4 regions of the Micromonospora sp. WMMD1155 genome follow, and region 1 is predicted to be linked to each of the others. Evidence: riboswitches for the same ligand, from Rfam matches in the RefSeq annotation. Region 1 holds a riboswitch; each other region holds the start of a gene.
What was found. A riboswitch is a leader RNA that binds a small molecule or an ion and turns the genes downstream of it on or off. The one in region 1 is predicted to bind cobalamin.

Region 1 (7,185 bases):
CGGAAACGGCGGCCCTGAGCCACCACCACCCGACCCAGAAACCACCTGTCCACGAGCCGCGACGCGTCGACACCCAGTCACCGGAGACCGGATCCGCGTACAGCGGGAATCGATCGCCCACCTGCGCGGCGACGACCGTCACCCGCCGCAGCAGCGCCTCCAACGCTCCGCGCAGGTCGCCGTCGTTCACGCCGCGACCTTCGGCTGGGCGCTGGCCGACCGCACCCGCATCGCGAGCATCGCCGTGCCGACGAACACCGCCGCGACCACCAGCCACGCCGCCCCCCACCCGCCGGCGTCAGCACACCAGCCGACGGTGGTTGGTCCGACGACGAAGCCGCCGAAGAAACCCACCGACACCAGCCCTGACGCCTGCCCCAGAGCCTTTCCGTGGCGTAGCACCATCAGCATCGACAGCGCGTTCGCCGCCGTCGCCGATCCGCCCACCACCACCGCGCCGACCCAGACCAGGCCCGCCCAAAGATGATCAGCCGAAAGCACCAGCAGGACCCCGACGACTGCCGCGGCAGCCAGCCACACCAGGGCAACGGCCACCTCCGCGCTCCGGTCAGCCCACCGGCCCCACCAGACCCGGGCCAGCAGACCCGTCACCCCGAACGCGGCGAGCAGAGCCCCACCCACACCCGTGCCCAGGCCCAGCCGCTGCGTCGCGTAGAGCGGAAGGTAGGTGTTCACCGCCGCCAGCCCGGTGCCCAGCAGCAGAGAGAACGCGACCAGCCAGGTCAACCAACCGGTCGGTGCCGACAGCCGCCACCACGAGCCCGCCGTCGCCCGGCGCGCGGCGGCCGGAACCCACCACCACACCGCGATCACCGTCGCCAACGGCACCAACGCCGACACCCGCAACGCCACCCGCCAGTCGGCCAGAGTTGCCACCGCCGGCAGGACAAGTCCGCAGGCGAACGCCGCCAGCTGTACCCCCGCCTGCTTCACCCCGATGGCGCTACCCCGACGCTGCGGCGGAACCGCCCCGGCGACCAGCACATTCGTCGCAGGGTTGGCCAGTGCCTGCCCCAAGCCCGCCACTGCCACCGCCACCAGAAGCCAGCCGTAGCCGGGTGCCACGGACGCGCCGAGCAGGGCCACCAGCACGGCCACACACAACGCCAGGAGTCCTCGCCGCGCTCCGCCCAGGTCGATCAGGTGCCCGGCGATGAGCGACACCCCCGCCGCGACCGCGAACGACACCGTCACCAAGGCGCCCACCGCCGTGCGGGACAGACCCAGGTCGGCAACCAGGAACGGGGCCAGCGCCGATGTCGCGTACAGCGCCGTCATCGACGTGGCCATCGCCGCCGTCGCGACACCCGTCGGAGCCCACCACCGCTCAGCCGCCATCACACACCCCGTTCCGGTCTGACACCGCGTCCGTCGAGTATCAGTCGGGCGACGACAGACGCGAGTTCCCGTAGCCACAAGAAGTGTCGACCAACCCTCGATCAAGAAAAGTCGATCCTGTACCTGGCGGCCCGTCGACTTGAGAAGGCCCGGCACCGGCCTGAGCGGGGAAGGTTCAACCGGAGTTCGATCGACCCGACGACCAGGTGCCCGCACGTTGACCGGCGTCCGCTGGCCGTGACGCGATCACGGGATCTGCCGCAGGGCGTTGGACACGTGCAGGGGGCAACTTGCGCTGGCGGAGTGGACGCGGCTTGGTCATGCCTGGTAGGCAGGCGGACGTGCGGATCGTCTCACTGCTGCCGGCGGCCACCGACATCGTAGCCATGCTCGGCCTGACCGGGCATCTGGTCGGGCGCACGCACGAGTGTGACTGGCCGCCGGGTGACCTGGCCGGCGTTCCGATGGTGACGGCGACGTCTCTGCCCGAGGCGCTGACGAGCCGGGAGATCTCGGCGGCGATCGCTGGCGACGCGCACCGAGGATCGTCGTTGTACCAGCTCGACGTCACGATGCTCGAGGACCTGAAGCCGGATCTGATCCTGACCCAGGACCTGTGCGATGTGTGTGCGGTCTCCTACGCGCGGGTCAACGACGCGGTTCGGCTGATCGACCTGGATACCAGGGTGGTGTCGCTGGAGGCGAGGACGATCGGCGGGATACTGGACACCGTCGACGCCGTGGCCGCCCTGACCGACACCGCGGGCAGGGCGGCGGAGATCCGGGCGGACGCCGAACGTCGTCTCGCCGCGCTGCCCGGCCCGGGGACCGGCGCGCCGACGGTGCTGTTCGTCGAGTGGCTCGACCCGTTGATGCCGGGCGGGCACTGGGTGCCCGAGCAGATCGCCGCCGCGGGCGGGCGGTCGCTGCTGCTCGGTCCGGGGGCGCACAGCACCCCACACCCGTGGTCGGTGGTCGCCGACCTGGCCCCGGACGTGGTGGTGTTCGGGCCGTGTGGGTTCACCCCCGAACGGACCGTCGACGAGCTGTCCGTGGCAGCCGGGCAACCCGGCTGGGCGGACCTGCCTGCGGTTCGTCGGGGCCAGGTGTGGGTGGTCGACGGACCCGCCTACTTCAACCGCCCAGGCCCGAGGGTCGTCGACGGCGCGGAGATCCTCGCCGCCATCCTCGACGGCCGCCCGGATTCCCGCGCTCTGCAGATACCCGTTAGCGCAGGTTGACGCTGCCGAGCGGCCGACGCGGGCATCGGATGCGCGTTGCCGCAACGCACGGTGGGGCGACGGCACGCCGCCCCACCGTGCGCTCAGGTGAGCGTGCTGCGGACCTCGCCGGCGCCGCTGACCAGACGGGTCAGGGCCTGCTCGACCTCCGGGTAGCCGCGGGTCTTCAGGCCGCAGTCGGGGTTGACCCAGAGTCGGTCAGCGGGCACCGCCGCGACGGCGCGGCGTAGCGCGTCGGTGACCTCCGCCTGCTCTGGTACGCGGGGTGAGTGGATGTCGTACACCCCGGGGCCGACACCCCGTTCATAGCCGGTCGTGCGCAGATCGTCGAGGATCTCCATCTTCGACCGGGACGCCTCGATGCTGGTGACGTCCGCGTCGAGAGCGTCGATCGCGGGCAGGACCTCGCCGAACTCGGAGTAGCACAGGTGGGTGTGGATCTGGGTGGCGTCGGCGACTCCGCTGGTGGCGAGCCGGAACGCCCCGACCGCCCAGTCCAGGTACGCGCGCTGCTCGGCCCGACGCAGCGGCAGTGTCTCCCGCAGGGCGGGTTCGTCGACCTGGATGATGCGGATGCCAGCGGCTTCCAGGTCGCGGGCCTCGTCGCGCAGCGCGAGAGCGACCTGGTTGGCGGTGTCGGCGAGGGGTTGGTCGGTGCGGACGAACGACCAGGCCAGGATCGTCACGGGTCCGGTGAGCATGCCCTTGACCGGTCGGTTCGTCAGCGACTGCGCGTAGGTGGACCAAACGACGGTCATCGGCCCGGTCCGGGTGACGTCGCCGTAGATGATCGGAGGGCGTACGCACCGGGAGCCGTACGACTGCACCCACCCGTTGACCGTGGCGGCGAACCCGTCGAGCTGCTCACCGAAGTACTGCACCATGTCGTTGCGTTCCGGCTCGCCGTGCACCAGCACGTCCAGCCCGAGTCGTTCCTGCACGGCGATGACGTGGGCGACCTCGGCGCGCATCCGCTCGGCGTAGCCGCTGTCGTCGAGCCGACCGGCCCGGTGCGCCGCGCGGGCCTGCCGCAGCTCCGTGGTCTGCGGGAAGGATCCGATGGTGGTGGTGGGCAGGGGTGGGAGGTTCAGCCGGGCCTGCTGGGTGGCGGCCCGCTGCGCGTACGGCCCGCGCCGTAGGTGCTCGGGACGCAGCGCGTCCAGTCGGGCTCGGACTGCGTCGTTGCGCCAGGCCGCCGGGGTCACGGGCAGGGCAGGGGGAAGGGCGCCGACACCGTCGCGCAGGGCGCGTCCGAGAGCGACGACCTCGTCGACCTTCTGCCTGGCGAACGCGAGCCGGACACGCAGGTCCGGGTCCAGGTCAGGTTCGGCGGCGAGGTCCACCGGCACGTGCAGCAACGAACAGGACGTCGACACCGCGACATGGTCGGCCAGGGCGGTCAGTACGGCACCGGTCGCGGTGGCGGTGCGAAGGTCGGTACGCCAGATGTTGCGCCCGTCCACCAGCCCGGCGACGATCGTCTTCCCGCGTAGCGGGCCGGCGGCGGCGAGGCGGTTCAGGTTGCCCGGCCCGGCGACCAGATCGATGCCGACCGCCTCGACCGGGGTGCCCAGCAGTGCCGGCAACGCGTCGCCGAGGTCACCGAAGTACGACGCGACGAACAACCGCGGCCGGTGCTTCACAACGCCGAGCCGGCGGTACGCGGCGCGCAGCGCGGCGATCTCCTGCGGGGTGCGGTCGGCGGCGTACGCGGGCTCGTCGAGCTGCACCCATTCGACCCCGGCACCGGCCAAGACGCCGAGGATGTCCTCGTAGACAGCGATCAGGTCGTCGAGCCGGTCGAAGGGCCGGAACCCTTCCGGCGCGTCGTCGGTGGCCTTGGACAGCAGGAGGTAGGTCGCCGGTCCGACCAGCACCGGCCTGGTGGTGACGCCGAGCGCCTTCGCCTCGCCGTACTCCCGCACCGCCTTGTCCGTCCGAGCGGTGAACGCTGTGCCTGGGCCGACCTCCGGCACCAGGTAGTGGTAGTTGGTGTCGAACCACTTCGTCAGCTCCAGCGCCGGCTCCCGCTCCGTGCCACGCGCCATGGCGAAGTAGGTGTCCAGGTCGCCGAGACCGAGGCGGCGGAACCGGTCCGGGACCGCGTCGACCAGAACGGTGGTGTCGAGCACCTGGTCATAGAACGAGAACGTGTTCGACGGGATCGCGTCCAGGCCGGCGTCGCGCAGCGTGCGCCACACATCGGCGCGGAGGCTGGCGGCAGTCTCTTGAAGGGTGGTCGCGTCGATCCGGCCCGCCCAGTAGGACTCGACGGCGTGCTTGAGTTCGCGGTGCGGACCGATGCGGGGATAGCCGAGCACGGTGCTCAGCCCGAACGGTGTGGTCACGGAACAGGTGTCCTTCCCTCGAGGTCGACCACCGACCACACTGGAGGGACACGGCAGGGCGCGGACGACGGCCGGGCCTCGCCCTGACCCTCCCGAGAGGCCGACGGCGGCGCACGCGGACGCGTACGCGGTGCGGGCAGGTCTTCGGACTCGTGGGCGTGACCGGGGCGACCCGATCTCCTACTGGCCGTCGCTTCCCAGACGCTCACGCGTCCAGTGCGTGTGACGGCGGTCGTTCCCACTCACCGCTGCGGGGCAGTCCCGGTTTCCCACCGGGTTCCCTCTTACGACGCCACACCGAGGCGGTGCGGCGAACCAGCACTGCCGACCATCGTACGGCCGGAAGCTGATCCCCGGTGCCGCTGTCGCAGGCGGATTCTCCCTGTCGCCCAGAGTTGGACGGGCCGGGAGTCCGGTCGTGCCCGGACTCCCGGCCAAGGCCGACTACGGCGGGGAGATGGACGGAGCCTGCCCGGAGCCGAAGCGCCATCCTTCGACGGTGCCCTGGGCGGGGTTGTAGCTGCTCGCGCCGAGGGTGCTGTAGGACCAGGTACCGCCGGGTACGGCGTGCCAGTACGACCAGTACGCGGTGGCGGGCGGCGTGTTGACGCACGGCTCGGCGGCGGCTGTGGGATAGCCGTTGATCCGGCAGACGAAGGCAAGACCCCACCGTTGGGTACCCGTCACGGCGAAGCCGGCTCCCTGCAACGCGGCCAGGCCGGTCGGCGGATCACCGAGCCGGCAACCGGTCTGGACACCGAGGCCGAACGCAGTGAGGTCGACCACCACCGTGACGCCCGCACCCGGGGCGCACGCCGCCGCGTGCGCGGCACGTGGCACCGGGTCGACGGCGACCAGGCCGACGCTGACGACGGCCGCCGCGAGCAGCAGTGCCATTCGGCGGCGGCATCGACCTTGTTGAGGGTGGGCGGCGACGCCGTGGCGGCGGCCGGTACGGCTGTCAGTGACAGCGTGAGCACGGCCAGCGCAGCGGCTACGACTGCGGGCGCGGTGCCGGAGGGGGCGGTTGACCATGAAGCGACGCCTTTCCGGGCTCCGATGGTCCGAGACGACCCGACTCCGGTTCGGGCGGCTCCGACCCGTGGGCCACGACGGGTGGGGAGGCTGGTCACGCGGACTGGCGGGTAATCGGGCTCGCGGCGTCACTACGTTTGTCGCCGCCTACCGTTGCGGGCCAGCGCCGGACTTCGACCGGACTTCCCCCGTCAGCACACAGGTATGAAGTTGTGACGGACAGTGTTCCCACGGGTGGGGCTCGCCGTCAAGGCCCTGATCCGACGGGTGCTAACGACGCAGACCTTCCGATCCGGGCAGTCGCGTCCCCACTCTCGGCTCTTGTTGCAAGATAGTGGCAACAGCCATAATGAGGCAGCATTGAGAGGACGTACTCCATGGCCGTGTACAACCTGCCCGACCTGCCCTACGACTACGGCGCACTCGAGCCCGCCATGTCCGGCGAGATCCTGGAGCTGCACCACGACAAGCACCACGCCGCATACGTCAAGGGCGCCAACGACGGGCTCGACCGGCTCGCCGAGGCCCGCGACAAGGGCGACTACGCAACCCTGGTCGGCCTGGAGAAGACGTACGCGTTCAACCTGTCCGGGCACGTCCTGCACTCGATCTTCTGGAACAACCTGTCCCCGGACGGCGGTGACCGCCCCGACGGTGAGCTGGCGGCGGCGATCGACGAGCACTTCGGCTCCTTCGACGGGTTCGCCGGTCAACTGTCCGCGGCGACCAAGGGTGTGCAGGGTTCCGGCTGGGGCGTGCTGGCGTGGGAGCCGCTGAGCCAGCGGCTGATCGTGGAGCAGGTCTACGACCACCACGGCAACGTCGGGCAGGGGTCCACCCCGATCCTGGTGTTCGACGCCTGGGAGCACGCCTACTACCTGCAGTACCGCAACGTGCGCCCGGACTACGTGGACCGGCTGTGGAACCTGGTCAACTGGACCGACGTCATCTCCCGTTTCGACGCCGCCCGCGCCGCCACCCCGAAGATCTGATCCCGGCGTGAGCGGGTACACCCCCGAGGCGGCCGAGATCGTCCAACGCGCCGCCGGGGTCATCGCCGCCAAGCATCGCGGTGACCTCCCCGGTGCGGAGGCGTTGATGTCGGCGTTCAGTTCCGAGCAGGCCCGTACCCTCGGTTTCTACCTGTTGGCCGATCTCGCTCTGGGTTTGGTGAAGGCGCAGAGCGGCCAGTCGATGGACGA
Region 2 (7,185 bases), 1.7 Mb from region 1:
GACGACCATTGGGAGCAGGCCGCGTACGAGGCGGTGCCGGCGTTGGTGGAGTTGCGCGAGCAGGGCGTGATCGGCGCGATCGGCGCGGGCATGAACCAGTCGGCCATGCTGGCCCGCTTCGTCACGGAGACCGACGTGGACGTGGTGATGTGCGCCGGCCGGTACACACTGCTGGAGCAGGGCGCGTTGACCGACCTGTTGCCCGCCGCGCAGGCCCGCCGCGTCGGGGTGGTGATCGCCGGGGTCTACAACTCCGGGCTGCTGGCCCGGGACCTGCCACCGAGCGACGCCGCCTACGACTACCGGCAGGCGCCGGTCGAGGTGATCGGTCAGGCCCGGCGGATAGCGCGGGTCTGCCAGACGTACGGAGTCACGCTGCCCGAGGCGGCGTTGGCGTTCGTCCGTCGGCACCCGGCCGTCGTCTCGACCGTGGTCGGCGTGCGTGACGCGGTCCAGGCGACCGAGACCCTGCGTCGCTTCGACACCGACGTCCCGGACCAGCTCTGGGCGGCACTGTACGAGGCGGGGCTGCTCGACGTGCAGCCCTGAGGGTCAGCGGTCAGGATCGCGGCGTCTCGGTCGTGGTCGCCTCACCGTCGTCGGGCAGCCCCTGCAACGACTCCTCCACACCGATCAGGTGGTTCGCCATCCGGGTGCGGGCCCGCTCCGGGTCACGCGCCACCAGGGCCTTCAGGATCGCCACGTGTTCGTCGTGGGTACGCCGGTCCGCGCCCTCCTCGTGCAGGCTCCGCCAGAGCCGCCCGCGGATGGTGCGACCGGCGAACGCCTCGATCAGGCCGACGAGCACCGGATTCTCGGCGTGCACGGCGATGATCCGGTGGAAGGCGATGTCGATCTCGAGGATGCGTTCGTGGTCCTGCGGTGACTGGCCGACCATCCGGGCCGCCTCATCGAGGAGTTCCCCCGCCTGGGCGAGGGCCTCGTCGGTGATCCTGGTCGCGGCCAACCGGGCCGCCTCACACTCCAGCAGCCGCCGGACGGTGTGGATGTGCCGTGGGTCGCCCTGACCCTGGAAGTCGACCACGAAGCCCATCGGGGCCAGCAGTTGCGGTGCGTCGAGGTTGGTGACGTAGGTGCCGTCACCCTGACGGATGTTGACGATGCCGAGGATCGACAGCGCCGACATCCCCTCGCGCAGGGAGCCGCGCGAGACGCCGAGCGACTCCGCGAGGTCCTTCTCGATCGGCAGACGGTCCCCGGGCTTGAACTTGCCGTCCAGGATCATCCGCTTGATGCCGTTCACCACTTCGTCAGTGCGAGACATGACCCCCCTAGCGGCCGGCGGATGTGGCCGTCCCACCCGCGATCACGTACGGCTCCGGAGATGACACGGTAGTCGGGTCCGCCGCCGCCCAGTAGTGGCCGTCGGGAAAGCGGTAGAGCGCGATCGATTCGGGGCGCATCCGGGTGGAGTAGCCGGGCTGGTCGGGCAGGACGTAGCCGCTGCCCGAGCCGGTGTCACTGATGACGCACGGGTCGGTGAAGTGCTCGTGCAGGTGGTCGACGAACTCGGTGACCCGGTTGGTGAGATCTCCCGAGACCGCGACGTAGTCGAGCACCGACACGTGTTGGACCATCTCGCACAGCCCGACGCCCCCGGCGTGTGGGCAGACCGGTACGTCGAACTTCGCGGCGAGGAGCAGCACGGCGACGATCTCGTTGATGCTGGCCAGCCGGCCGGTGTCCAACTGGCAGAAGTCGATGGCCCCGGCCTGGAAGAGCTGCTTGAACATCACCCGGTTGTGGCAGTGCTCGCCGGTGGCGACGCCGATCGGGGCGACGGCCCGGCGGACGGCCGCGTGGCCGAGGATGTCGTCCGGGCTGGTCGGCTCCTCGATCCAGAGCGGCTTGAACCGGGCGAGGGCGGTGACCCACTCGATGGCCTGACCGACGTCCCACACCTGGTTGGCGTCGATCATCAGGTTGCGGTCCGGGCCGAGGATCTCCCGGGCGATCGCGCACCGGCGGATGTCGTCGTCGAGGTTGGCGCCCACCTTGAGCTTGACGTAGCCGTAGCCGCTGTCGACCGCTTCCTGACACAGCCGGCGCAGCTTGTCGTCGCCGTAGCCGAGCCACCCGGCCGAGGTGGTGTAGGCGGGGTAGCCGGTCCGGACCAACTGGGCGAGGCGGTCGGTCTTGGTGCTCTCCTTGGCCCGCAGGATGGCCAGTGCCTCGTCCCGGGTCAGCGCGTCGGACAGGTAGCGCAGGTCCGCGATGTCGACGAGTTGTTCGGGGGACATGTCCACCAGGAGCCGCCACAGCGGCTTGCCGGCGAGCCGGGCGACCAGGTCCCACGAGGCGTTCAGCACGGCCGCGAGCGACAGGTGGACGACGCCCTTCTCGGGACCGAGCCACCGCATCTGCGAGTCGGACGTGAGGAGGCGGTAGACCGCCCCCATGTCGGCCGCCATCGTCGCCACGTCCAGGCCGACGAGGAGCTGTGCCTGGTGGACCGCCGCGGCGGCGACGATGTCGTTGCCCCGACCGATGGTGAAGGTCAGGCCGTGGCCCGCGAGCGGCGCGCCCACGCTGTCGGTGCCGTCGGTGTGCAGGACGACGTAGGCCGCCGAGTAGTCGCCGTCCTTGTTCATGGCGTCTGACCCGTCAGCGGTCAGGGAGGTGGGGAAGCGGACGTCCTCGACGGTGACGGCAGTGATCTGCGGCATGCGCTCCTCGCCCGACTAGGCAAAAGATCAGATGATCATTCGGAGTATACGGAGGCTGGATCAGGCGCGTCAACGACGGCGATCACCCGGTCGGTACAGACATCCAATGTTTCTCGTCGATGGTGACCGGCGGGTAATCGGCCGTTCGCGGGTGCCGCGTTCGGATCCCGGACGACCGCCAAGATGGCGCCGAGGCCCTCGCAGCGGGCCGAGCGTCCGCGTTCGACCCCTACTTTCGAGGATTTCGGCGCAGCTCAAGGGCTTACGTTGTTCGAACTGAACCGTCGGCCGGTGATGCGTGTCGGGTCGCGAACGGCCGCCCGTCAACCGGATCGAGGGCAAGAATCGGCGGTCGAGCGGTGTTCTTGAAGATTGGATGTTCGCCTCGGTTGAGCGTATCGACGGTGGATTATGAGCAAGGTTCCTTACATCTGGATCCTGCATACATCGCATCTTTGTGAATCGCGGTCGTCGTACTGCGGGGGTCGTCGGCATTCGGGCCCGTCTGGGGCCGGGCGGCCGGGCCGCGCTCGGGTGACGGTCGTCACCGCCTCCGTCGCCGACACGCCGACACCGACATGTGGGGTGTGACAACCGCTGGGTCCCTATATATGGTGTCGAGCGCAGCTGGTTCGGCCGCTCATCCGGAGCGGTCGAGGCAAGAGGGAACCCGGTGGAAATCCGGGACTGTCCCGCAGCGGTGAGTGGGAACGACAGCCGTCATCAGCACTGGGCCACACGGTCTGGGAAGCGACGGCCGGTAGGAGACCGGCGAGCCCGGTCGTGCCCACGAGTCCGAAGACCTGCCAGCGCGCCGCGTACCCGGACCCGGGTGTGCGGCGGTCCGAGGCCGCGTGGGACGGCTGACGCCACCTGACCCACGCCGCCGGTGTGGCGTCCGTCGGTGTCTGTCTCCGCGCGTTCGGGCCCCCAGGTCTCGAACTCCGAGGAGCGAGTGGTGACAGTCACCGAGGTAGTCCCGGCCAGTGCCGACGCGGCCCAGCGGCGGACGCCGATGCAGGTCCGCAAGCGCGACGGCGGCACCGAACCCGTGGACGTGAACAAGATCGTCCGAGCGGTCGAGCGGTGGGCCGACGACCTGACCGACGTCGACCCGATGCGGGTGGCCACCCGTACCATCAGCGGCCTCTACGACGGCGCGACCACCGCGGAACTGGACCGGCTCTCCATCCAGACGGCGGCCGAGATGATCGGTGAGGAGCCGCAGTACTCACGCCTCGCGGCGCGGCTGCTCGCCGGGTACGTCGACAAGGAGGTGCGTCGACAGGGCATCACCTCGTTCAGCGCGGCGATCCGGGTCGGGCACGCCGAGGGTCTGATCGGTGACGACACCGCCGCGTTCGTCGCCGCGCACGCCGCGGTGCTCGACGAGGCCGTCGACCCGGACGGCGACCGGCGGTTCGAGTACTTCGGGCTGCGCACGGTGTACGACAGGTACCTGCTGCGCCACCCCACCAGCCGACTCGTGCTGGAGACCCCGCAGTACTGGCTGCTGCGGGTGGCCTGTGGCCTGTCCCGTACGCCGGACGAGGCGGTCGGCTTCTACCGGCTGATGTCCAGCCTGGCCTACCTGCCCAGCTCGCCGACCCTGTTCAACTCCGGCACCCGGCACACCCAGATGTCCTCCTGCTACCTGGTCGACTCACCGCTGGACGAGTTGGACTCGATCTACTCGCGCTACGCCCAGGTCGCCAACCTGTCCAAGTTCGCCGGTGGCATCGGCATCGCGTACTCCCGGGTCCGGTCCCGGGGCGCCCTGATCCGGGGCACCAACGGGCAGTCCAACGGGATCGTGCCGTGGCTGCGCACGCTGGACGCGAGCGTCGCGGCGGTCAACCAGGGCGGCCGGCGCAAGGGCGCGGCGTGCGTCTACCTGGAGCCGTGGCACCCGGACGTCGAGGAGTTCCTGCACCTGCGGGACAACACCGGCGAGGACGCCCGCCGCACCCACAACCTGAACCTGGCCAACTGGGTGCCCGACGAGTTCATGCGCCGGGTCGAGGCCGACGAGATGTGGTCGCTGTTCGACCCGCACGAGGTGCCCGAACTGCCCGACCTGTGGGGGGAGCGGTTCGACGCCGCGTACCGCGAGGCCGAGGCGCAGGGCCGCTACGTCCGGCAGGTCCCGGCGCGGGAGTTGTACGGGAAGATGATGCGGACCCTGGCCCAGACCGGCAACGGGTGGATGACCTTCAAGGACGCGTCGAACCGGCTGTGCAACCAGACCGCCGAACCGGGCAACGTCGTGCACCTGTCCAACCTCTGCACCGAGATCGTCGAGGTGTCCAGCGACGCCGAGACCGCCGTGTGCAACCTCGGCTCGGTGAACCTCGCCGCCCACCTCGCCGACGGTGGCATCGACTGGGAGCGGCTGCGCGCCACGGTCCGTACCGCGGTGACCTTCCTCGACCGGGTCATCGACATCAACTACTACCCGACCGCGCAGGCGGCGGCGAGCAACCCCCGCTGGCGGCCCGTCGGGCTCGGGCTGATGGGCCTGCAGGACGTCTTCTTCGCGCTGCGGCTGCCGTTCGACTCGCCGGCCGCGCGGGAGCTGTCCACCCGGGTCAGCGAGGAGTTGTACCTGACCGCGCTGGAGACCTCCGCCGACCTGGCCCGCCGGGTCGGTGCGCACCCGGCGTACCCGCAGACCCGGGCCGCGCGGGGCGACCTGCAACCGGACCTGTGGGGCGTCGAGGGTACGCAGACCGCCCGGTGGGACGCGCTGCGGGAGCAGGTCGCGGCGCACGGGCTGCGTAACTCGCTGCTCGTGGCCGTCGCCCCGACCGCGACCATCGCCTCGATCGCCGGGTGCTACGAGTGCATCGAGCCGCAGGTGTCCAACCTGTTCAAGCGCGAGACGCTGTCCGGGGAGTTCCTCCAGGTCAACACCGCTCTGGTCCGCGAGCTGAAGGCCCGTGGTCTGTGGACCGACCGGATCCGGTCGGCGATCAAGCGGGCCGAGGGGTCGGTGCAGGACATCGCCGAGCTGCCGGTCGGCGTCCGGGAGTTGTTCCGCACCGCGTGGGAGCTGCCGCAGCGGGCGCTGATCGACCTCGCCGCCGCCCGTGCCCCGTTCATCGACCAGTCGCAGTCGCTGAACCTGTTCCTGGCCGCGCCGACCATCGGCAAGCTCTCCTCGATGTACCTGTACGCCTGGAAGGCCGGGCTGAAGACCACCTACTACCTGCGCTCGCGCCCCGCGACGCGGATCCAGCAGGCCACCGTCAGCACCGTCGCGCCCGTGGCCGTCGCGCCCGTCGCGCTCGACGCGGAGGCGCTGGCCTGCTCGCTGGAGAACCCCGAGTCGTGCGAGGCCTGCCAGTGACCGTCGCCGACGCCACCGCCACCACCGCCGAGACGAGGACCACGCACATGCTGCTCGACCCCGGGATGGACCTCACCCTCCGCCCGATGCGCTACCCGCACTTCTTCGACCGGTTCCGCGACGCCATCCGCAACACCTGGACGGTCGAGGAGGTCGATCTGCACGCCGACCTCACCGACCTGGACAAGCTGTCGCCGGCCGAGCGGCACCTGGTCAGCCGCCTGGTGGCGTTCTTCGCCACCGGGGACACGATCGTCGCGAACAACCTGGTGCTCAACCTGTACCAGCACGTCAACAGCCCCGAGGGTCGCCTCTACCTGTCCCGGCAACTGTTCGAGGAGGCCGTGCACGTCCAGTTCTATCTCAACCTGCTCGACACGTACGTGCCCGACGAGACCGAGCGGTTCGAGGCCTTCGCCGCGATCGAGAACATCCCCTCGATCCGCCGCAAGGCCGAGTTCTGCTTCCGCTGGATCGACTCCCTGGGCGACCTGCGGGAGCTGCGCTCGCGCGAGGACCGGCGGGCGTTCCTGCTCAACCTGATCTGCTTCGCCGCCTGCATCGAGGGGCTGTTCTTCTACGGCGCGTTCGCGTACGTCTACTTCCTGCGCTCCCGTGGCCTGCTGCACGGGCTCGCCTCCGGCACCAACTGGGTGTTCCGCGACGAGTCCATGCACATGGCGTTCGCGTTCGACGTCGTGGACACCGTCCGCGCCGAGGAGCCGGACCTGTTCGACGACGACCTCGCCGACCAGGTGCGGCAGATGCTCACCGAGGCCGTCGAGTGCGAGGTGCAGTTCGCCGAGGACCTGTTGGGCCAGGGCGTGCCCGGCCTGACCCTGGCCGACATGCGGGAGTACCTCCAGCACGTCGCCGACCGTCGCCTCGCCCAGCTCGGCATCGCCCCGCACTACGGGTCGGGCAACCCGTTCGCCTTCATGGAGTTGCAGGACGTGCAGGAGCTGTCCAACTTCTTCGAGCGGCGGGTGTCCGCGTACCAGGTCGGGGTGACCGGCACCGTCGCCTTCGACGACGACTTCTAGGCGGCGACCGATCCGGGGGCCCGGCGTCGCTTGGTGAGCCATCGCATCACGTGCAGGGGGTGCGACGCCGGGTCCGGAATCGGGTGGAAGACGTGCTCCACCACCC
Region 3 (7,185 bases), 970 kb from region 1:
ACGTCGCCTACCGCTACTTCACCGACCCGGCCGTCCGCGACCTCCACGGCCCCGAGGAATGGCAACGGCACGCCCGCCAGCAGGTCGCCGACCTGCGAGCGGTGGCCGGCCGACGGGCCGGGGACCCGGTTGTGACCGGCCTGATCGAGCGGTTGCGGGCTGCGAGCGACGACTTCCGGCGGCTGTGGGCCGAGCACGAGGTGGCGGTGCGCCGGGTCGACCGCAAGACGTTCCTGCACCCGCGCGTGGGCCGCATCACGATGGACTGCGAAACCCTGGTCACCCCCGACCTCGGCCAGCAGCTGCTGGTGCTGACGCCGTCGGACGCCGAGGCCCGGGAGAGGCTTGAGCTGCTGCGCGTGCTGGGGGTCGAGGAGTTCCCGGCCGGCGTGCCTCGCTGACAGTGCCGCGATCGACGGTCGAAGACGCCCCCTAGCGCAGTGAGCGGGCGATCTCGAGCGCCTCGGCCTTGCCGAGGGACCCTTCGAGCCGGTAGCTCACGTCGGCGTCCTGCCAGATCAGCGTCGAGGCGGCCAGTCGGGCGGTCTCCTCGCGGACCTCGCCCGCGCGGTCCACGTACGAGAGCACGTGTGGCCCGTCGACCCAGACGGCGAAGTCACCGTCGACCTGCGTCCACTCCGCCCCCGGCGGGTTGACCTCCTTGTGGAAGGCCAGGTTGAGGCGACCGTCGAACGCGTCGATGCGCAGCGCGCCCCCGTCGTAGAGCAGCGTCGCCACCCGGCAGACGCCCGCCGGGTCGGGGTCGGCGACCAGCACCTGCTCGGGCGTACCCAACGACGCCGGTAGGCGGATCGGGAACCGCACCGCCCGCTGCGCCTCGTCCAGGGCGGCGGTCCGCTGCCCGGGCAACGGCGACGGGGTGCCGCCGGGCAGCGTCGGGGCGGGTGAGGTGGCGATGCCGACCCCGGCGAAGCGCAGCAGCCCGGCGACGGCGTCCGCGACGGCGGCCCGGGTCGGCGGCACCAGCGCGACCAGGAGGGCGACCGACGCCGCCGCGGCGAGCGGGCGCCACCGCCACCGGGGCCGGTCGAGCCGTACGCGGACACCGGCGGTCACGTCGGGCGGCTCGGGTGTGTCCAGCCAGGTGGACAGTTCACGCAATTCCCGTTCGAGGTCACCCATGTCGGACCTCCTCCCGGTCGAGAAGGCCGCGAAGCTTCGCCAACGCCCGGGATGTACGCGACTTCACCGTCCCCCGGGGCCAACCCAGTGCCGCCACCGTCTCCTCCTCGCTGAGATCGAGGAAGAACCGGCACACGATCACCTCACGGTCGCGTACCGGCAGTCGCCGCAGGGCCCGTACCAGTGCCTCCCGGCGCTCCCCGGCGAGGACCGCGCCGACCGCCCCGTCCTCGGCGATCGCGGACGTCGGGTCCGCCGCCGCCCGCAGGACGAGCCCGTCGCGTCGGCCCCGGGACCGGTGCAGGTTGCGGGTCTCGTTGGCGACGATCGCGAGCAGCCACGACCGGAAGGACGACTCGCCCCGGTAACGGGACAGCTTGCGGTACGCCTTCACGAACGCCTCCTGCGTGACGTCCTCGGAGTCCGAACCCGCACCGAGCAGCACCGCCGTCCGGTACGCGGACGCGGTGTGCCGGGCGACCAGGAGGTCGTACGCCTCCAGGTCACCGGCCCGGGCGCGGGTGACGAGAGTGTCGTCGTCCAGGGGAGCCTCCGTTCGGATCACCCTCATGACACCGCTCACGCGTCGCGGGTTCCACAGGGCGCGGGTCAGGTTGCTCCCATCGGACGTGCAGCGTATTGCCAGGATCCGGTGCTGCACTGGAGGAGGTGTCGAGGAGAGGGGCTGGACATGGGCTGGTTCAACCGCCGGGCACGGGGTGCCGGGACGACTCCGACGAAGCTGGACCGGGAGGCGACCCGCGAGGACCTCGCGGCGCTGGAGGCGTTCGTCGTCGACAAGCGGGGCGTGGAGTTCTACCTGGAGCCGGAGACCACCGCGACGGACACCACGGTGGTGGCGATCGCGCACGACGGTGAGTGGATCCGCCGTCGCACCGGTACGCCTCGCGCGGCGGGGGCGATCGCCCGCAAGCACGCGGTGCCGCTGTACGAGGCGGCGCGCACCGGCTACCCGGAACGGATGCGGGTGTGGAACCGCGCCCACCCGGAGCGCCACGCCCGCTGAGACCCGCCGGCTCAGGCGTCCCCGACGGCTGAGCGGGCCTGCTCGGCGGTCATCGGCTCGGCGTGGCTGGAGACGTACCAGTGGTAGCCGTCGTCGAGTAGTCGGCGGACCAGGCCCAGGTCGGGGCCGTCCTCGGGTCGGCGCAGGTGTGCCGGTGGCGGGTAGAAGCAGTCGCCCAACAGCATGACGCCCGAGTCGGGCACGAGAACGACTGTCGAGTCCGGCGCGTGCCCACCTCCGACGTGCCGCAGGTGCACCCCCACCGGCAACTCCTCGACGTCGGTGAAGGTCCGGGTGGGTGGCAGGACGGTGAAGTCCTCCCAGGAGGCCACCGCCCGTGCCCGCGCCCGGAAGCTCGGGCCGAGGCGAGGGTCGGCGCGTACCTGCTCGTCCAGGTAGTGGTGGCTCCACGGCCGGGCGGCCTCGGCGCGCAGCAGCGGCACGGCCGCCTCGTGCCCGACGATCTCCACGTCGGGCCACGCGCAGGCGCCCCAGACGTGATCCCAGTGGTGGTGGGTGTAGACGAGCCAGCGTGGCCGCGGTAGCCCGGCCGCGGCGAGCGCGGCCTGGATCTCGCGGGCGTGCGCGGGGCTCTGCCCAGCGTCGATCATCACACTGCCGCGTTCGTCGGCCACGAAGGCGACGCTCGCCTGGACCTCATCCGGGTCGGGGTCGCCCGGACAGAGCCAGACCCGGCCGGCCAGGTGGTGGAACCTCGGGGCGACGATGGTGATCGACCTCCGGGATTGATCGCGGACGCTGGTGTGGCGTCCGCCGATCCTAGGCGAGCGGGTCGGCCAGCGCCGTCCCGCCGGACGATCGGCGCGGGCCAGGGCAGGTGCGGCCGTCCTTTGCTCTGCATATCCATATGCACCGGTGACGCTCCGTGCCCGGTGCCTACAGGTATGCAGAGCAAAGGACGCGAAGCATTAATCCGGGGCACTGAAACGCGCGTGGCCGCGGCCCCGGTGATCGCCGAATGTCGATCTGCGCAGCCCGCCGGGCGGGTCTGGACCGGCGTTGACCCGCGGCGGAGGGGTGTGGCAGCATTCGCGGCCTGACGGCAGTGAAGGAAGTCGGTGCGATTCCGACGCGGTCCCGCCACTGTCACCGGGGAGTGATCCCCCCTCGTGAGTCACGGCCGTGTGTCTGCGGTTGGAAGGCCGGGGGAGAGCGTCGATCCGGAAGCCAGGATACTTCGGCCGTCGGGACGTACCCCAGGGCGTGGACACCCGAGGAGGACCCGATGACGCACGGCGTCTCATTCATCGACGACTGTCGTCGTAACCCGCGCTTCGCCGCGCCCGCGACCGGTCACGCCCCGCTGAGCTGAGCCCTCGCCGCCGGCCGGGCCCGTCGCTCGCGCCCGCGAGCCGACCGCCCCGCCGGCGTACCGGCTGACGCCGCACCCACCCGCATCGTCGCGGTCACCCTCATGGTGGCCGGGGCGTCACTCACCGGAGCCTGCCGTGCGCATCCTGTTGCTCTCCACCGCCGACACCGACCTGCTGGCCGCCCGGGCCAGCGGCGCCGACTACCGGCTGGCCAACCCCGCCCGGGTCGCCGCCGATGAGGTGCCCGCCCTGCTCGACGGCGTGAACCTCGTCGTCGTACGCCTGCTCGGCGGTCGACAGGCGTGGCCGGACGGTATCGCGGCGGTGCTCGAAACCGGGGTGCCGACCGTCGTGCTCGGCGGTGAGGCGCTGCCCGACGCGGAGCTGATGGCCGTCTCCACAGTGCCGTCCGGAGTGGTCACGCAGGCGCTGGCGTACCTGGTCGAGGGCGGCCCGGGCAACCTGGGGCAGCTGGCCCGGTTCCTCTCCGACACGGTGCTGCTCACCGGTGAGGGGTTCGCCGCGCCCGCACCCACCCCGACGTACGGCGTCCACCGTGAGTACCCCACGAATCCGGAGCAGCCCACCGTCGGGATCGTCTTCTACCGGGCGCACGCCCTCGCCGGTAACACCGGATTCGTCGACGTGCTCGCGGACGCGGTCCGCGCGGCCGGCGGCAACCCGCTGCCGATCTTCTGCGGCTCGCTGCGCGGGCTTACCACCGGGGCCGGCCCGCTCGGGCTCTTCGCCCGCTGCGACGCCCTGCTGGTCACCGTCCTCGCGGCGGGCGGCGCCGTCGCCGCGGACGCGTCCGGGGGCGGCGACGAGGACGCCTGGGACGTCGGCGCCCTGGCCGCCCTGGAGGTGCCGATCATCCAGGCACTCTGCCTGACCAGCACCCGGAAGCAGTGGGCCGACAGCGACGCCGGGCTGTCCCCGTTGGACGCCGCGATGCAGGTGGCCATCCCCGAGTTCGACGGCCGAATCATCACCGTGCCGTTCTCGTTCAAGCAGATCGACTCGGACGGCCTCTCGGTCTACGCCGCCGATCCCGAGCGAGCCGCCCGGGTCGCCGGGATCGCGGTGCGCCACGCCCGGCTGCGGTACCTTCCCAACCCGGACAAGCGGGTCGCCGTGGTGCTCAGCTCGTACCCCACGAAGCACTCCCGGGTCGGCAACGCGGTCGGGCTGGACACCCCGGTCTCGGCGGTCCGGCTGCTCGCCGCGCTGGCCGAGGACGGCTACGACCTGGGCGACGCGCCGCCGCCCACCGACGGGGACGCGTTGATCCACGCGCTGATCGCCGCCGGTGGGCACGACGTGGAGTGGCTCACCCCGGAGCAGTTGGCCGCCGCCGAGGCCCGGATACCGGGGGACACGTACCGGCGGTGGTTCGACCAGGTCCCGACCGAGCTGCGCGAGCGGATGCGGGAACACTGGGGTGAGCCGCCCGGCGAGCTGTACACCGACGGCGGGGACATCGTGCTCGCCGGTCTGCGCTTCGGCAACGTGGTGCTGCTGATCCAGCCGCCACGCGGGTTCGGGGAGAACCCGATCGCCATCTACCACGACCCGGACCTGCCGCCGAGCCACCACTACCTGGCCGCGTACCGCTGGCTGGCCGCGCCCGTCGCCGACGGCGGCTTCGACGCGGACGCCGTGGTGCACCTGGGCAAGCACGGCACCCTCGAATGGCTGCCCGGCAAGGGTCTCGGTCTGGCCGCCGACTGCGCGCCCGACGCGGTCCTCGGCGACCTGCCGCTGGTCTACCCGTTCATCGTCAACGACCCCGGCGAGGGCACCCAGGCCAAGCGGCGGGCACACGCCGTGGTCATCGACCACCTGGTGCCGCCGATGGCCCGCGCCGAGACGTACGGCGATCTGGCCAAACTGGAACAACTGCTCGACGAGTACGCGACGGTGCAGGCCCTCGACCCGGCCAAGGTGCCCACCGTGCGGGCCCAGATCTGGGACCTGGTGCGTGCCGCCGAACTGCACCACGACCTGCACGCCGAGGCGATGCCCGACGCGGACGACTTCGACGACTTCGTGCTGCACCTCGACGGGTACCTGTGCGAGGTCAAGGACGTGCAGATCCGCGACGGCCTGCACATCCTCGCCGACGCGCCCACCGGGGAGCCCCGCGTCAACCTCGTCCTCGCCGTGCTGCGCGCCCCCCAGATCTGGGGCGGCGCCCACGCCCTGCCCGGCCTGCGGCAGGCCCTCGCCGCCGCCTACTCCCTCGACGAACAGGAGCTGCTCGCGTCACCGGGACAGCGGCTGGCGCTGCCCAGCGCGCTGACCGACACGGTGGACGGGCCCGCCGGCACCGCCGCCGACGCGGTCGACCTGCTCGAGGCCCTCGCCCGGCGGCTGGTCGTCGGCATGGAGACGCTCGGCTGGGACGCCGACACCGCCGACGCGGTGGTCGCGGAGGTGACCGGCCGGCCGATCCCGGACGTCGCCGCGGTGCTGCGCTTCGCCGCCACCGAACTGGTGCCCCGGCTGGACCGCACCACCGACGAGCTGACCAACACCCTCGGCGCGCTGGACGGCCGGTTCGTGCCGCCCGGCCCGTCCGGTTCACCCACCCGGGGCCTGGTCAACGTGCTGCCCACCGGCCGCAACTTCTACTCCGTCGACCCGAAGGCCATCCCCAGCCGCAACGCCTGGGACGTCGGGGTGGCCCTCGCGGACTCGCTGCTGGCCCGGCACCTCGCCGACACCGGCGCGTACCCCCGCTCGGTGGGGTTGACCGTGTGGGGCACCAGCGCGATGCGCACCCAGGGCGACGACATCGCCGAGGTGCTCGCGCTGCTGGGCTGCCGCCCGGTCTGGGACGACAGGTCCCGGCGGGTCACCGGCGTCGAGGTGGTACCCACCGCCGAGCTGGGTCGGCCCCGCGTCGACGTCACGGTGCGCATCTCCGGCTTCTTCCGCGACGCGTTCCCGCACGTGGTGGCGCTGCTCGACGACGCCGTGCGGCGGGTCGCGGCCCTGGACGAGCCGGACGAGGAGAACTACGTGCGCGCGCACGTCGCCGCCGACCTCGCCGAGCACGGCGACGAGCGGCGGGCCACCGCCCGGATCTTCGGGTCGAAGCCTGGGGCGTACGGGGCGGGGCTGCTGCCGCTGATCGACGCCCGGACCTGGCGCAGCGATGCCGACCTCGCCGAGGTGTACGCGGTGTGGGGTGGCTACGCCTACGGCCGGGGCCTGGACGGGCGGGAGGCGCGCGGCGACATGGAACGCTCCTTCGCCCGGATCGCGGTGGCGGTGAAGAACCAGGACACCCGCGAGCACGACATCGTCGACTCCGACGACTACTTCCAATACCACGGCGGGATGGTGGCCATGGTCCGCCACCTGACCGGCACGGCACCGCGGGCGTACGTGGGTGACTCGGCGATGCCACACGACGTGCGGACCCGCACCCTGGGCGAGGAGACCCGGCGGGTGTTCCGGGCCCGGGTGGTCAACCCGAAGTGGATCGCCGCGATGCGCCGGCACGGCTACAAGGGCGCGTTCGAGCTGGCGGCCACCGTGGACTACCTGTTCGGCTACGACGCCACGGCCGGTGTGGTCGACGACTGGATGTACGAGCACCTGGCCGCCGCGTACCTGTTCGACGACACGACCCGGGAGTTCCTGGAGCAGTCCAACCCGTGGGCGCTGCGCGGC
Region 4 (7,185 bases), 2.8 Mb from region 1:
GCCCCAGGCGATGTGCCCGGCGCTCGGCGTGACGGTGAACCGGTCCGGCACCGTGGAGCTCATCGCGCCGAGCATCCGGACCACCGGCGCGGCGATCTGCCCGGGTGCCCGGTAGAGGGTCAGCCGCAGCTGGTACGAGCGCAGCAGCACCCCGGCGGCGGCGTCGTCGATGCTGAAGGTGTCGGTCCAGATCGTCGACCAGGGATCGCCCTGCCGCTCGACGCTGGTCCGCTTGATGTCGGTGTCGCCGGACGCCCAGCGACCCATGACGTACCACGGGGTGTGGTCACCGCTGGTGTAGCTGCCCTGCATCTCCACCTGGATCCAGGTGCCGGCGGGGGTCTCCGCGTTCCACGAGGCGATCAGCTCGGTGGCGTCGAACCCGACCCGGGTCACCGGTGAGGTCCAGGTGCCGTACTCCCAGGTGCGGGCGACGCCGGTGTGCGGGTCGGCGTACTCGGTGGTGCCGGCCGGGCGGGCCAGGGTGAGGCCCGACCGGGGGCCGGGCGCCACGCGGGTGCCGGACCGGTCGCCCCGGTGCCAGTCGGCGGGCCCGGACCAGTCCTGGAAGGTGATCTGCTCGTCGTGGCTGACGGCGGGTGGGCGGGCCGCTGTCGCGGGCGCGGCGGTGGCGAGCAGGGTGAACGCGGTGACGCCGGCGAGGGCGGCCGCGTGCAGGCGGGATCTGGCCATTGGTGCTCCGCGGTGTCGAGAGGGGCATCGTCGCTGGTCAGTTTTCCGCCTGGAGAGAAGTTTCGCCAGATGTTGGTGGGTGGAAAATCATTGCCGCCGAGATGATCGGCTCGGGATGGACAAGCCAGCGATCGATATTGATATGACCATGTGACAGGTGGTGAAGTGTCCTTCACCGAGCGGGATCTCCCGCCCATCGAGGAGGTAGTCCATGGCCCTCCGCACGTCCAACCCCCTCCGCCGCGTCCTGGTGCTCGCCGTCGTCGCCGGGCTGGGAATCGTCACCGTCGCCACCGGCCCCGTCGCCGCCCAGCCGGCGCCGGACCGGACCGCCGAGTCGGCCGCCGCCGGCTACCGGGTGCTCGGGCCCCGGACCCTCGCCGACCGCAACGCGGTGGCCCGCACCGGAGCCGCCATCGACTACTCCGAGCACGGTGTGCTGCACATCTCGGCGACCGCCGCCGAGGCCGCCGCGATCGGCAAGCTCGGCTTCCGGCTGGAACCCCTGGCCCCGCCGCCCAACGCCGAGCGCGGCGCCGGTGAGATCGGCACGCTGGCCTTCCCGCCCGCCGACTCCAACTACCACGACTACGCCGAACTGACCGCCGTCGTGAACCAGGTCGTCGCCGACCATCCGGCGATCGCCCGCAAGATCAGCATCGGATCGTCGTACGAGGGCCGCGACCTGATGGCGGTGAAGATCTCCGACAACGTCGGCACCGACGAGAGTGAACCGGAGATCCTGTTCAACGCCCAACAGCACGCCCGTGAGCACCTGACCGTCGAGATGGCGATCTACCTGCTCAACCTCTTCACCGACAGCTACGGCGGCGACTCCCGGATCACCAACATCGTCAACAGTCGGGAGATCTGGATCGTGCCGACGGTCAACCCGGACGGCAGCGAGTACGACATCGCCACCGGGTCGTACCGGTCCTGGCGCAAGAACCGGCAGCCCAACAGCGGTTCGTCCAACGTGGGCACCGACCTGAACCGCAACTGGTCCTACAACTGGGGTTGCTGCGGCGGCTCGTCCGGCAGCACCTCGTCGGAGACCTACCGGGGGCCGTCGGCGTTCTCCGCGCCCGAGACGCAGGCGCTACGCAACTTCGTCAACGGCCGGGTGGTCGGCGGCGTGCAGCAGATCAAGGCGAACATCGACTTCCACACGTACTCGCAGCTGGTGCTCTGGCCGTACGGCTACACCACGGCGAACACCGCGGCGGGCATGAGCGCGGACCAGTACAACACCTTCGCCACCATCGGGCAGCAGATGGCGGCCACCAACAACTACACACCGCAGCAGTCCAGCGACCTCTACATCACCGACGGGGACAGCATCGACTGGATGTGGGCCACCCACAACATCTGGGCGTACACCTTCGAGATGTATCCCGGCTCGTCCGGCGGCGGCGGCTTCTACCCGCCCGACGAGGTGATCCCCGCGCAGACCTCGCGCAACCGGGAGGCGGTGCTGATGCTCAGCGAGTACGCCGACTGCCCGTACCGGGCGATCGGCAAGCAGGCGCAGTACTGCGGCGGTGGTGGTGGCACCACGGTCTGGTCGGACACCTTCGAGACGGCCACCGGCTGGACCGTCAACCCGTCCGGCACCGACACCGCCACGGTCGGCGCGTTCGAACGGGGTACCGCCCAGGCGACCACCTCCTCCGGCGCCAAGCAGCTCACCCCGTACGCCGGTTCCAACGACCTGGTCACCGGTCGGCTCGCCGGATCGGCAGCCGGTGACTACGACGTCGACGGCGGTGTGACGAGTGCCCGGTCCCCGGCGGTGACCCTGCCGTCGTCCGGCACGCTGACGCTCTCGCTGGCCTGGTACCTGGCGCACGGCTCGAACGCCTCGTCGGCGGACTACCTGCGGGTGAGCGTGGTGCACAACGGCGGTACCACCGCGCTGCTCACCCAGGCCGGCGCGGCCACCAACCGTAACGGGAGCTGGGCGGTCGCCAGCCTCAACCTCAGCCCGTACGCCGGCCAGTCGGTACGCATCCTGGTGGAGGCGGCGGACGCCTCCGGCGCCAGTCTGGTAGAGGCGGCTGTGGACAACGTCACCATCACGTCCTCCTGATCGGGTGGGGCCCCGCTCCGCCCGGCGGGGCCCCACCACCCGCCTCCGAGGTGCCGTATCCGGGACATATCCCGCACTGCGCGACGGCCCGGTTGATCGTCCAGTGCCGATCGATCCTTGGTCGATCCGGCACGTCGTGGCGGTGCGCTACCGTCTTAGCGACCAGTCCGCAGCGAAGCCGGTGCTAACCCGGCGCTGTCCCGCAACTGTGATGCCTCACCCCCGGTGGGGACGAGCCAGGTCGCCTACGGATCGGTCGCGATACGCGCTCTCGAGGAAGGGCGCCTCGTGGGCGGGCGTACGAAAGTCCCTGTCGGCGAAGCACCACACTCCTCGACCGACAGGAGGCCCCCATGAACAGACGTACCCCTCGGCTCTTCGCCGCGACCCTCGCGGTCGCCGCGCTGGCCCTCGGCGCCTGCGCCGAGAAGGCCGACGACAAGCCGAGCGCCGGCACCGCGGCCGCCGCCTACCCGGTCACGGTCGGCGCGCTCACCCTCGACAAGCGTCCCGAGAAGATCGTCTCGCTGTCGCCCACCGCCACCGAGATGCTCTTCGCCATCGGTGCCGGTCAGCAGGTGACCGCCGTCGACGACCAGTCCAACTACCCGGCCGACGCGCCCAAGACCGACCTCTCCGGCTTCCAGCCCAACGCCGAGGCCATCGCCGGCAAGAGCCCCGACCTGGTGGTCCTCGCCAACGACACCAACAAGATCGTCGACCAGCTCACCAAGCTGAAGATCCCGGTCTACCTCACCCCGGCGGCGACCACGCTCGACGACTCGTACCGGCAGATCACCGAGCTGGGCACGCTCACCGGGCACGCCGACCAGGCCGACGACGTCGCCACCCGGATGAAGGACGACATCGCCAAGCTGGTCAAGGACCTGCCGCAGCGCACCACGAAGCTCACCTACTTCCACGAGCTGGGCCCGGAGCTGTACAGCGCCACCAGCAAGACCTTCATCGGCTCGCTCTACAGCCAGGTCGGGCTGACCAACATCGCCGACCCGGCCGACGCGGACGGCAAGAACGGCGGCTACCCGCAGCTGTCCCAGGAGTTCGTCGTCAAGGCCGACCCGGACTTCGTCTTCCTGGCCGACTCCAAGTGCTGCCAGCAGAACGCCGACTCGGTCAAGGCGCGCAGCGGCTGGGCCGGGCTCACCGCGGTCAAGAACAACCAGGTGATCGCGCTGGACGACGACATCGCCTCCCGCTGGGGCCCGCGCGTCGTCGACCTCCTCCGGGTCATCATCGACGCGGTCGCCAAGGTGCCCGCGTGACCCCGACCCGTCGGTGACCGGGCCGCTGTCGGCGGCCCGGTCGGCTGGGCCACCACCGGTGGCCCGGCCCGCCGGGCTGCGCAAGCGTTGGCTGGTCGCCGGAGTGTTCGCGGTGCTCGTCGCGCTCGTCGCCGGGGTGTCCCTCGGGCCGGTCAGCCTGCCCGCCGGCAGCGTCGCCGCCGAACTGCTCAACCTGATCCCGGGTGTCCACCTCGACAGCGGCCTGTCCGAGCGGGAGATCGCGATCGTCACCGAGTTGCGGCTGCCCCGGGTGGTGCTGGCCCTGCTCGTCGGCGGCCTGCTCGCCCTCGCCGGGGGCTGCTACCAGGGCGTCTTCCGCAACCCGCTCGCCGACCCGTACCTCCTGGGGGTGGCCGCCGGTGCCGGCCTCGCGGTCACCGCGGCGATCGCCCTCGGCGGCGCCGGCCGGGAGGGGGCGATCTCCGGGCTGCCGATGACCATCCCGTTGGCCGCGTTCGCCGGGTCGCTGCTCGCTGTGACGATGACCTACGTGCTCGGCGCGGCCGGCGGGCGCAGCCACTCACCGGCGATGCTGATCCTGGCCGGGGTGGCGGTCTCCGCGTTCCTCTCCGCCGGGCAGACCTACCTGCTGCAGAAGCACGCCGACAGCATCCAACCGGTCTACTCCTGGCTGCTGGGTCGGCTCGCCACCGCCGGTTGGCACGACGTGCTGCTGGTGCTCCCGTACGCCGTGCTGACCACTGTGGTGGTGCTGCTGCACCGCCGCGAGCTGGACGTCCTGGCCGTGGGCGACGACGAGGCGAAGAGTCTGGGCCTGCACCCGCAGCGCACCCGCTACCTGTTGATCGCGGCAGCTTCCCTGGGCACCGCGGCGGCGGTGTCCGCCACCGGCCTGATCGGCTTCGTCGGCATCATCGTGCCGCACACCGTCCGGCTGCTCGCCGGGTCGAGCTACCGGATGATCCTGCCGTTGTCCCTGCTGTTCGGCGGTGCGTTCCTGGCCCTGACCGACGTGGTGGCCCGCACCGCCGCCGCCCCGGCCGAGGTGCCGATCGGAGTGGTGACCGCCCTGCTGGGCGGCCCGTTCTTCGTGATCGTGCTGCGCACCGCCCGGCGGGTGCTCACGTGAGCCGCGAACCCGTCGCCGACCCGTCCGCCGCCGCCTCTTCCGGCGGCGTACCCGCCGTCGAGGTGCGCGGCCTGCACGTCGACCTCGGCGGCACGCCGATCCTGACCGGCGTCGACCTCACCGTCGCCCCCGGCGAGTGGGTCACCGTGATCGGCCCGAACGGCGCCGGCAAGTCGACCCTGTTGCGCGCCGTCGGCGGCCTGCTGGCCGCGCCCGAGGCCATCACCCTCTTCGGTACGCCGAGCACGGCGCTGCGCCGCCGGGACCGCGCCCGGGTGGTGGCCACCGTGGCACAGTCCCCGGTGGTGCCGGCCGGCATGTCGGTGCTGGACTACGTGCTGCTCGGTCGGACCCCGTACATCCCGACGCTGGGCCGGGAGTCGACCGCCGACCTCGACGCCGTGCACGAGGTGCTCGGGCGACTGGACCTCACCGGCTTCCACCGTCGCGAGCTGGCCACCCTCTCCGGAGGCGAACGGCAGCGGGTGTTCCTCGCCCGCGCGCTCGCCCAGGGGGCGACACTGCTGCTGCTCGACGAGCCGACCAGCGCCCTGGACATCGGTCACCAGCAGGAGGTGCTGGAACTCGTCGACCAGTTGCGCCGTGAGCACGGCCTGACCGTCCTCGCCACGATGCACGACCTCTCCCTGGCCGGCGAGTACGCCGACCGGATGGTGATGCTCGCCGGCGGTCGGGTGGTGGCCGCCGGGTCCCCGTCCGAGGTGTTGACCGAGCACCTACTCGCCACCCACTACCGGGCCAGCGTCCGGGTGGTCCCGGGCACCCACGGCCCCCTGGTGGTCCCCGTCCGCCCCACCCGCCCCGACCCCCTCGGGGCTCGTGGGTCAGGCCCCCAGGTCGATGACGGAGAAGAGGGCGCCCTGGGGGTCGCGTAGGGCGGCGAACCGGCCCGACGGGATGTCCCGGGGTGGGACCAGGATCGTTCCGCCCAGCTCGGCGGCGCGGGCCGCGGCGGCGTCCGCGTCGGTGACCGCGAAGTACACCGTCCAGTACGCGGGCAGGTCGGCCGGGAAGTCGTCGGCCAGCGGCGGCATCATCCCGGCGACGATCTGCGTCCCGAGCCGCCAACCGGTGTACGTCACGGGCCCCACCGCCTGGTCGTCCGGCTGCCAGCCGAACACCAGCTCGTAGAAGACCTTCGCACCCTCCGGGTCGGGGGTGACCAGTTCGTTCCAGCTCATCGCGCCCGGCACGTTGAACACTTCGGCACCGGTCATCGCCAGGGGTTGCCAGACGCTGAAGGTGGCGCCGGCCGGGTCGGCGAAGACGGCCATCCAGCCCCGGTCGAACACCTCGAACGGCGGTACGACGACCTGCCCACCGGCCCGTTCGACCCGGCCGGCGACCAGCTCCGCGTCGTCGGTGGCGACGTACGTCGACCAGATCGGCACCTGGTCCGGGATCGCCGGTGGCCCGGCCCCGGCGACCGGCTTCCCGTCCAGCAGGAAGACCGTGTAGCCACCCGCCTCGGGTTCCGGTGTCACCCGGCCGGTCCAACCGAACAGCTCCGGGTAGAAGCGCCGCGCGTCGCCCAGGTCCGGGGTGGCCAGGTCGGCCCAGCAGGGCGTACCCGGCGGGACGGTGCTCACGTCAGGACCCCTCTCACCCCGGGGCGACCACGGCGGCCCCCTGCGGGAATCCTGGCACCGTCCCGCCGCGGCTCGGGGCGGAAACGGACGAATCGTCAGCTGAACCGGCGACCCTCGTCCCGTCGGTACGCCCAGCCGGCGAGCGTGGCGAGCAGCACCACCCAGACACCGAGCATGATCAGCGCCAGCGGTTGGACGTGGTAGTCGCTGACCGCCGCCCACATCAGCTCGGCCGCACCCCGGGTGGGCAGGAACGGGGCGATCGTCTCGATGAACCCGGGCGCGTCGCCCGGCGCGGAGAGCAGCCCGCCGCCGAACGCGAGCGGCAGGAAGACGACCTGCGCGACGACGATCGCCGCCTTGCTCGGCAGCGAGTAGCCGATGGCCAGGCCCATCAGC

Region 2: linked by a shared signal. The riboswitch ahead of O7617_RS31325 (ribonucleoside-diphosphate reductase subunit alpha) and the one ahead of metE (5-methyltetrahydropteroyltriglutamate--homocysteine S-methyltransferase) in region 1 are both predicted to bind cobalamin.
Region 3: linked by a shared signal. The riboswitch ahead of cobN (cobaltochelatase subunit CobN) and the one ahead of metE (5-methyltetrahydropteroyltriglutamate--homocysteine S-methyltransferase) in region 1 are both predicted to bind cobalamin.
Region 4: linked by a shared signal. The riboswitch ahead of O7617_RS10485 (ABC transporter substrate-binding protein) and the one ahead of metE (5-methyltetrahydropteroyltriglutamate--homocysteine S-methyltransferase) in region 1 are both predicted to bind cobalamin.

What each region holds. Positions count from the first base shown of each region.
Region 1 is NZ_CP120742.1:5,178,737-5,185,921, forward strand. It holds gene O7617_RS23785 (hypothetical protein) at 1-190, opposite strand, end outside; gene O7617_RS23790 (MFS transporter) at 187-1,359, opposite strand; gene O7617_RS23795 (ABC transporter substrate-binding protein) at 1,701-2,600, shown strand; gene metE (5-methyltetrahydropteroyltriglutamate--homocysteine S-methyltransferase) at 2,684-4,948, opposite strand; cobalamin riboswitch at 5,066-5,283, opposite strand; gene O7617_RS23805 (hypothetical protein) at 5,393-5,845, opposite strand; cobalamin riboswitch at 6,071-6,219, opposite strand; gene O7617_RS23810 (superoxide dismutase) at 6,361-6,975, shown strand; gene O7617_RS23815 (superoxide dismutase) at 6,983-7,185, shown strand, end outside.
Region 2 is NZ_CP120742.1:6,829,767-6,836,951, reverse strand. It holds gene O7617_RS31340 (aldo/keto reductase) at 1-549, shown strand, start outside; gene O7617_RS31335 (FadR/GntR family transcriptional regulator) at 560-1,285, opposite strand; gene O7617_RS31330 (enolase C-terminal domain-like protein) at 1,293-2,687, opposite strand; cobalamin riboswitch at 3,299-3,513, shown strand; gene O7617_RS31325 (ribonucleoside-diphosphate reductase subunit alpha) at 3,703-6,036, shown strand; gene O7617_RS31320 (ribonucleotide-diphosphate reductase subunit beta) at 6,084-7,079, shown strand; gene O7617_RS31315 (MerR family transcriptional regulator) at 7,076-7,185, opposite strand, start outside.
Region 3 is NZ_CP120742.1:6,147,330-6,154,514, forward strand. It holds gene O7617_RS28020 (helix-turn-helix transcriptional regulator) at 1-401, shown strand, start outside; gene O7617_RS28025 (hypothetical protein) at 433-1,143, opposite strand; gene O7617_RS28030 (RNA polymerase sigma factor) at 1,136-1,708, opposite strand; gene O7617_RS28035 (hypothetical protein) at 1,835-2,170, shown strand; gene O7617_RS28040 (MBL fold metallo-hydrolase) at 2,182-2,904, opposite strand; cobalamin riboswitch at 3,240-3,369, shown strand; gene cobN (cobaltochelatase subunit CobN) at 3,640-7,185, shown strand, end outside.
Region 4 is NZ_CP120742.1:2,334,875-2,342,059, reverse strand. It holds gene O7617_RS10495 (C39 family peptidase) at 1-693, opposite strand, end outside; gene O7617_RS10490 (M14 family metallopeptidase) at 905-2,782, shown strand; cobalamin riboswitch at 2,906-3,043, shown strand; gene O7617_RS10485 (ABC transporter substrate-binding protein) at 3,136-4,065, shown strand; gene O7617_RS10480 (iron ABC transporter permease) at 4,079-5,176, shown strand; gene O7617_RS10475 (ABC transporter ATP-binding protein) at 5,173-6,072, shown strand; gene O7617_RS10470 (VOC family protein) at 6,022-6,786, opposite strand; gene O7617_RS10465 (ABC transporter permease) at 6,882-7,185, opposite strand, start outside.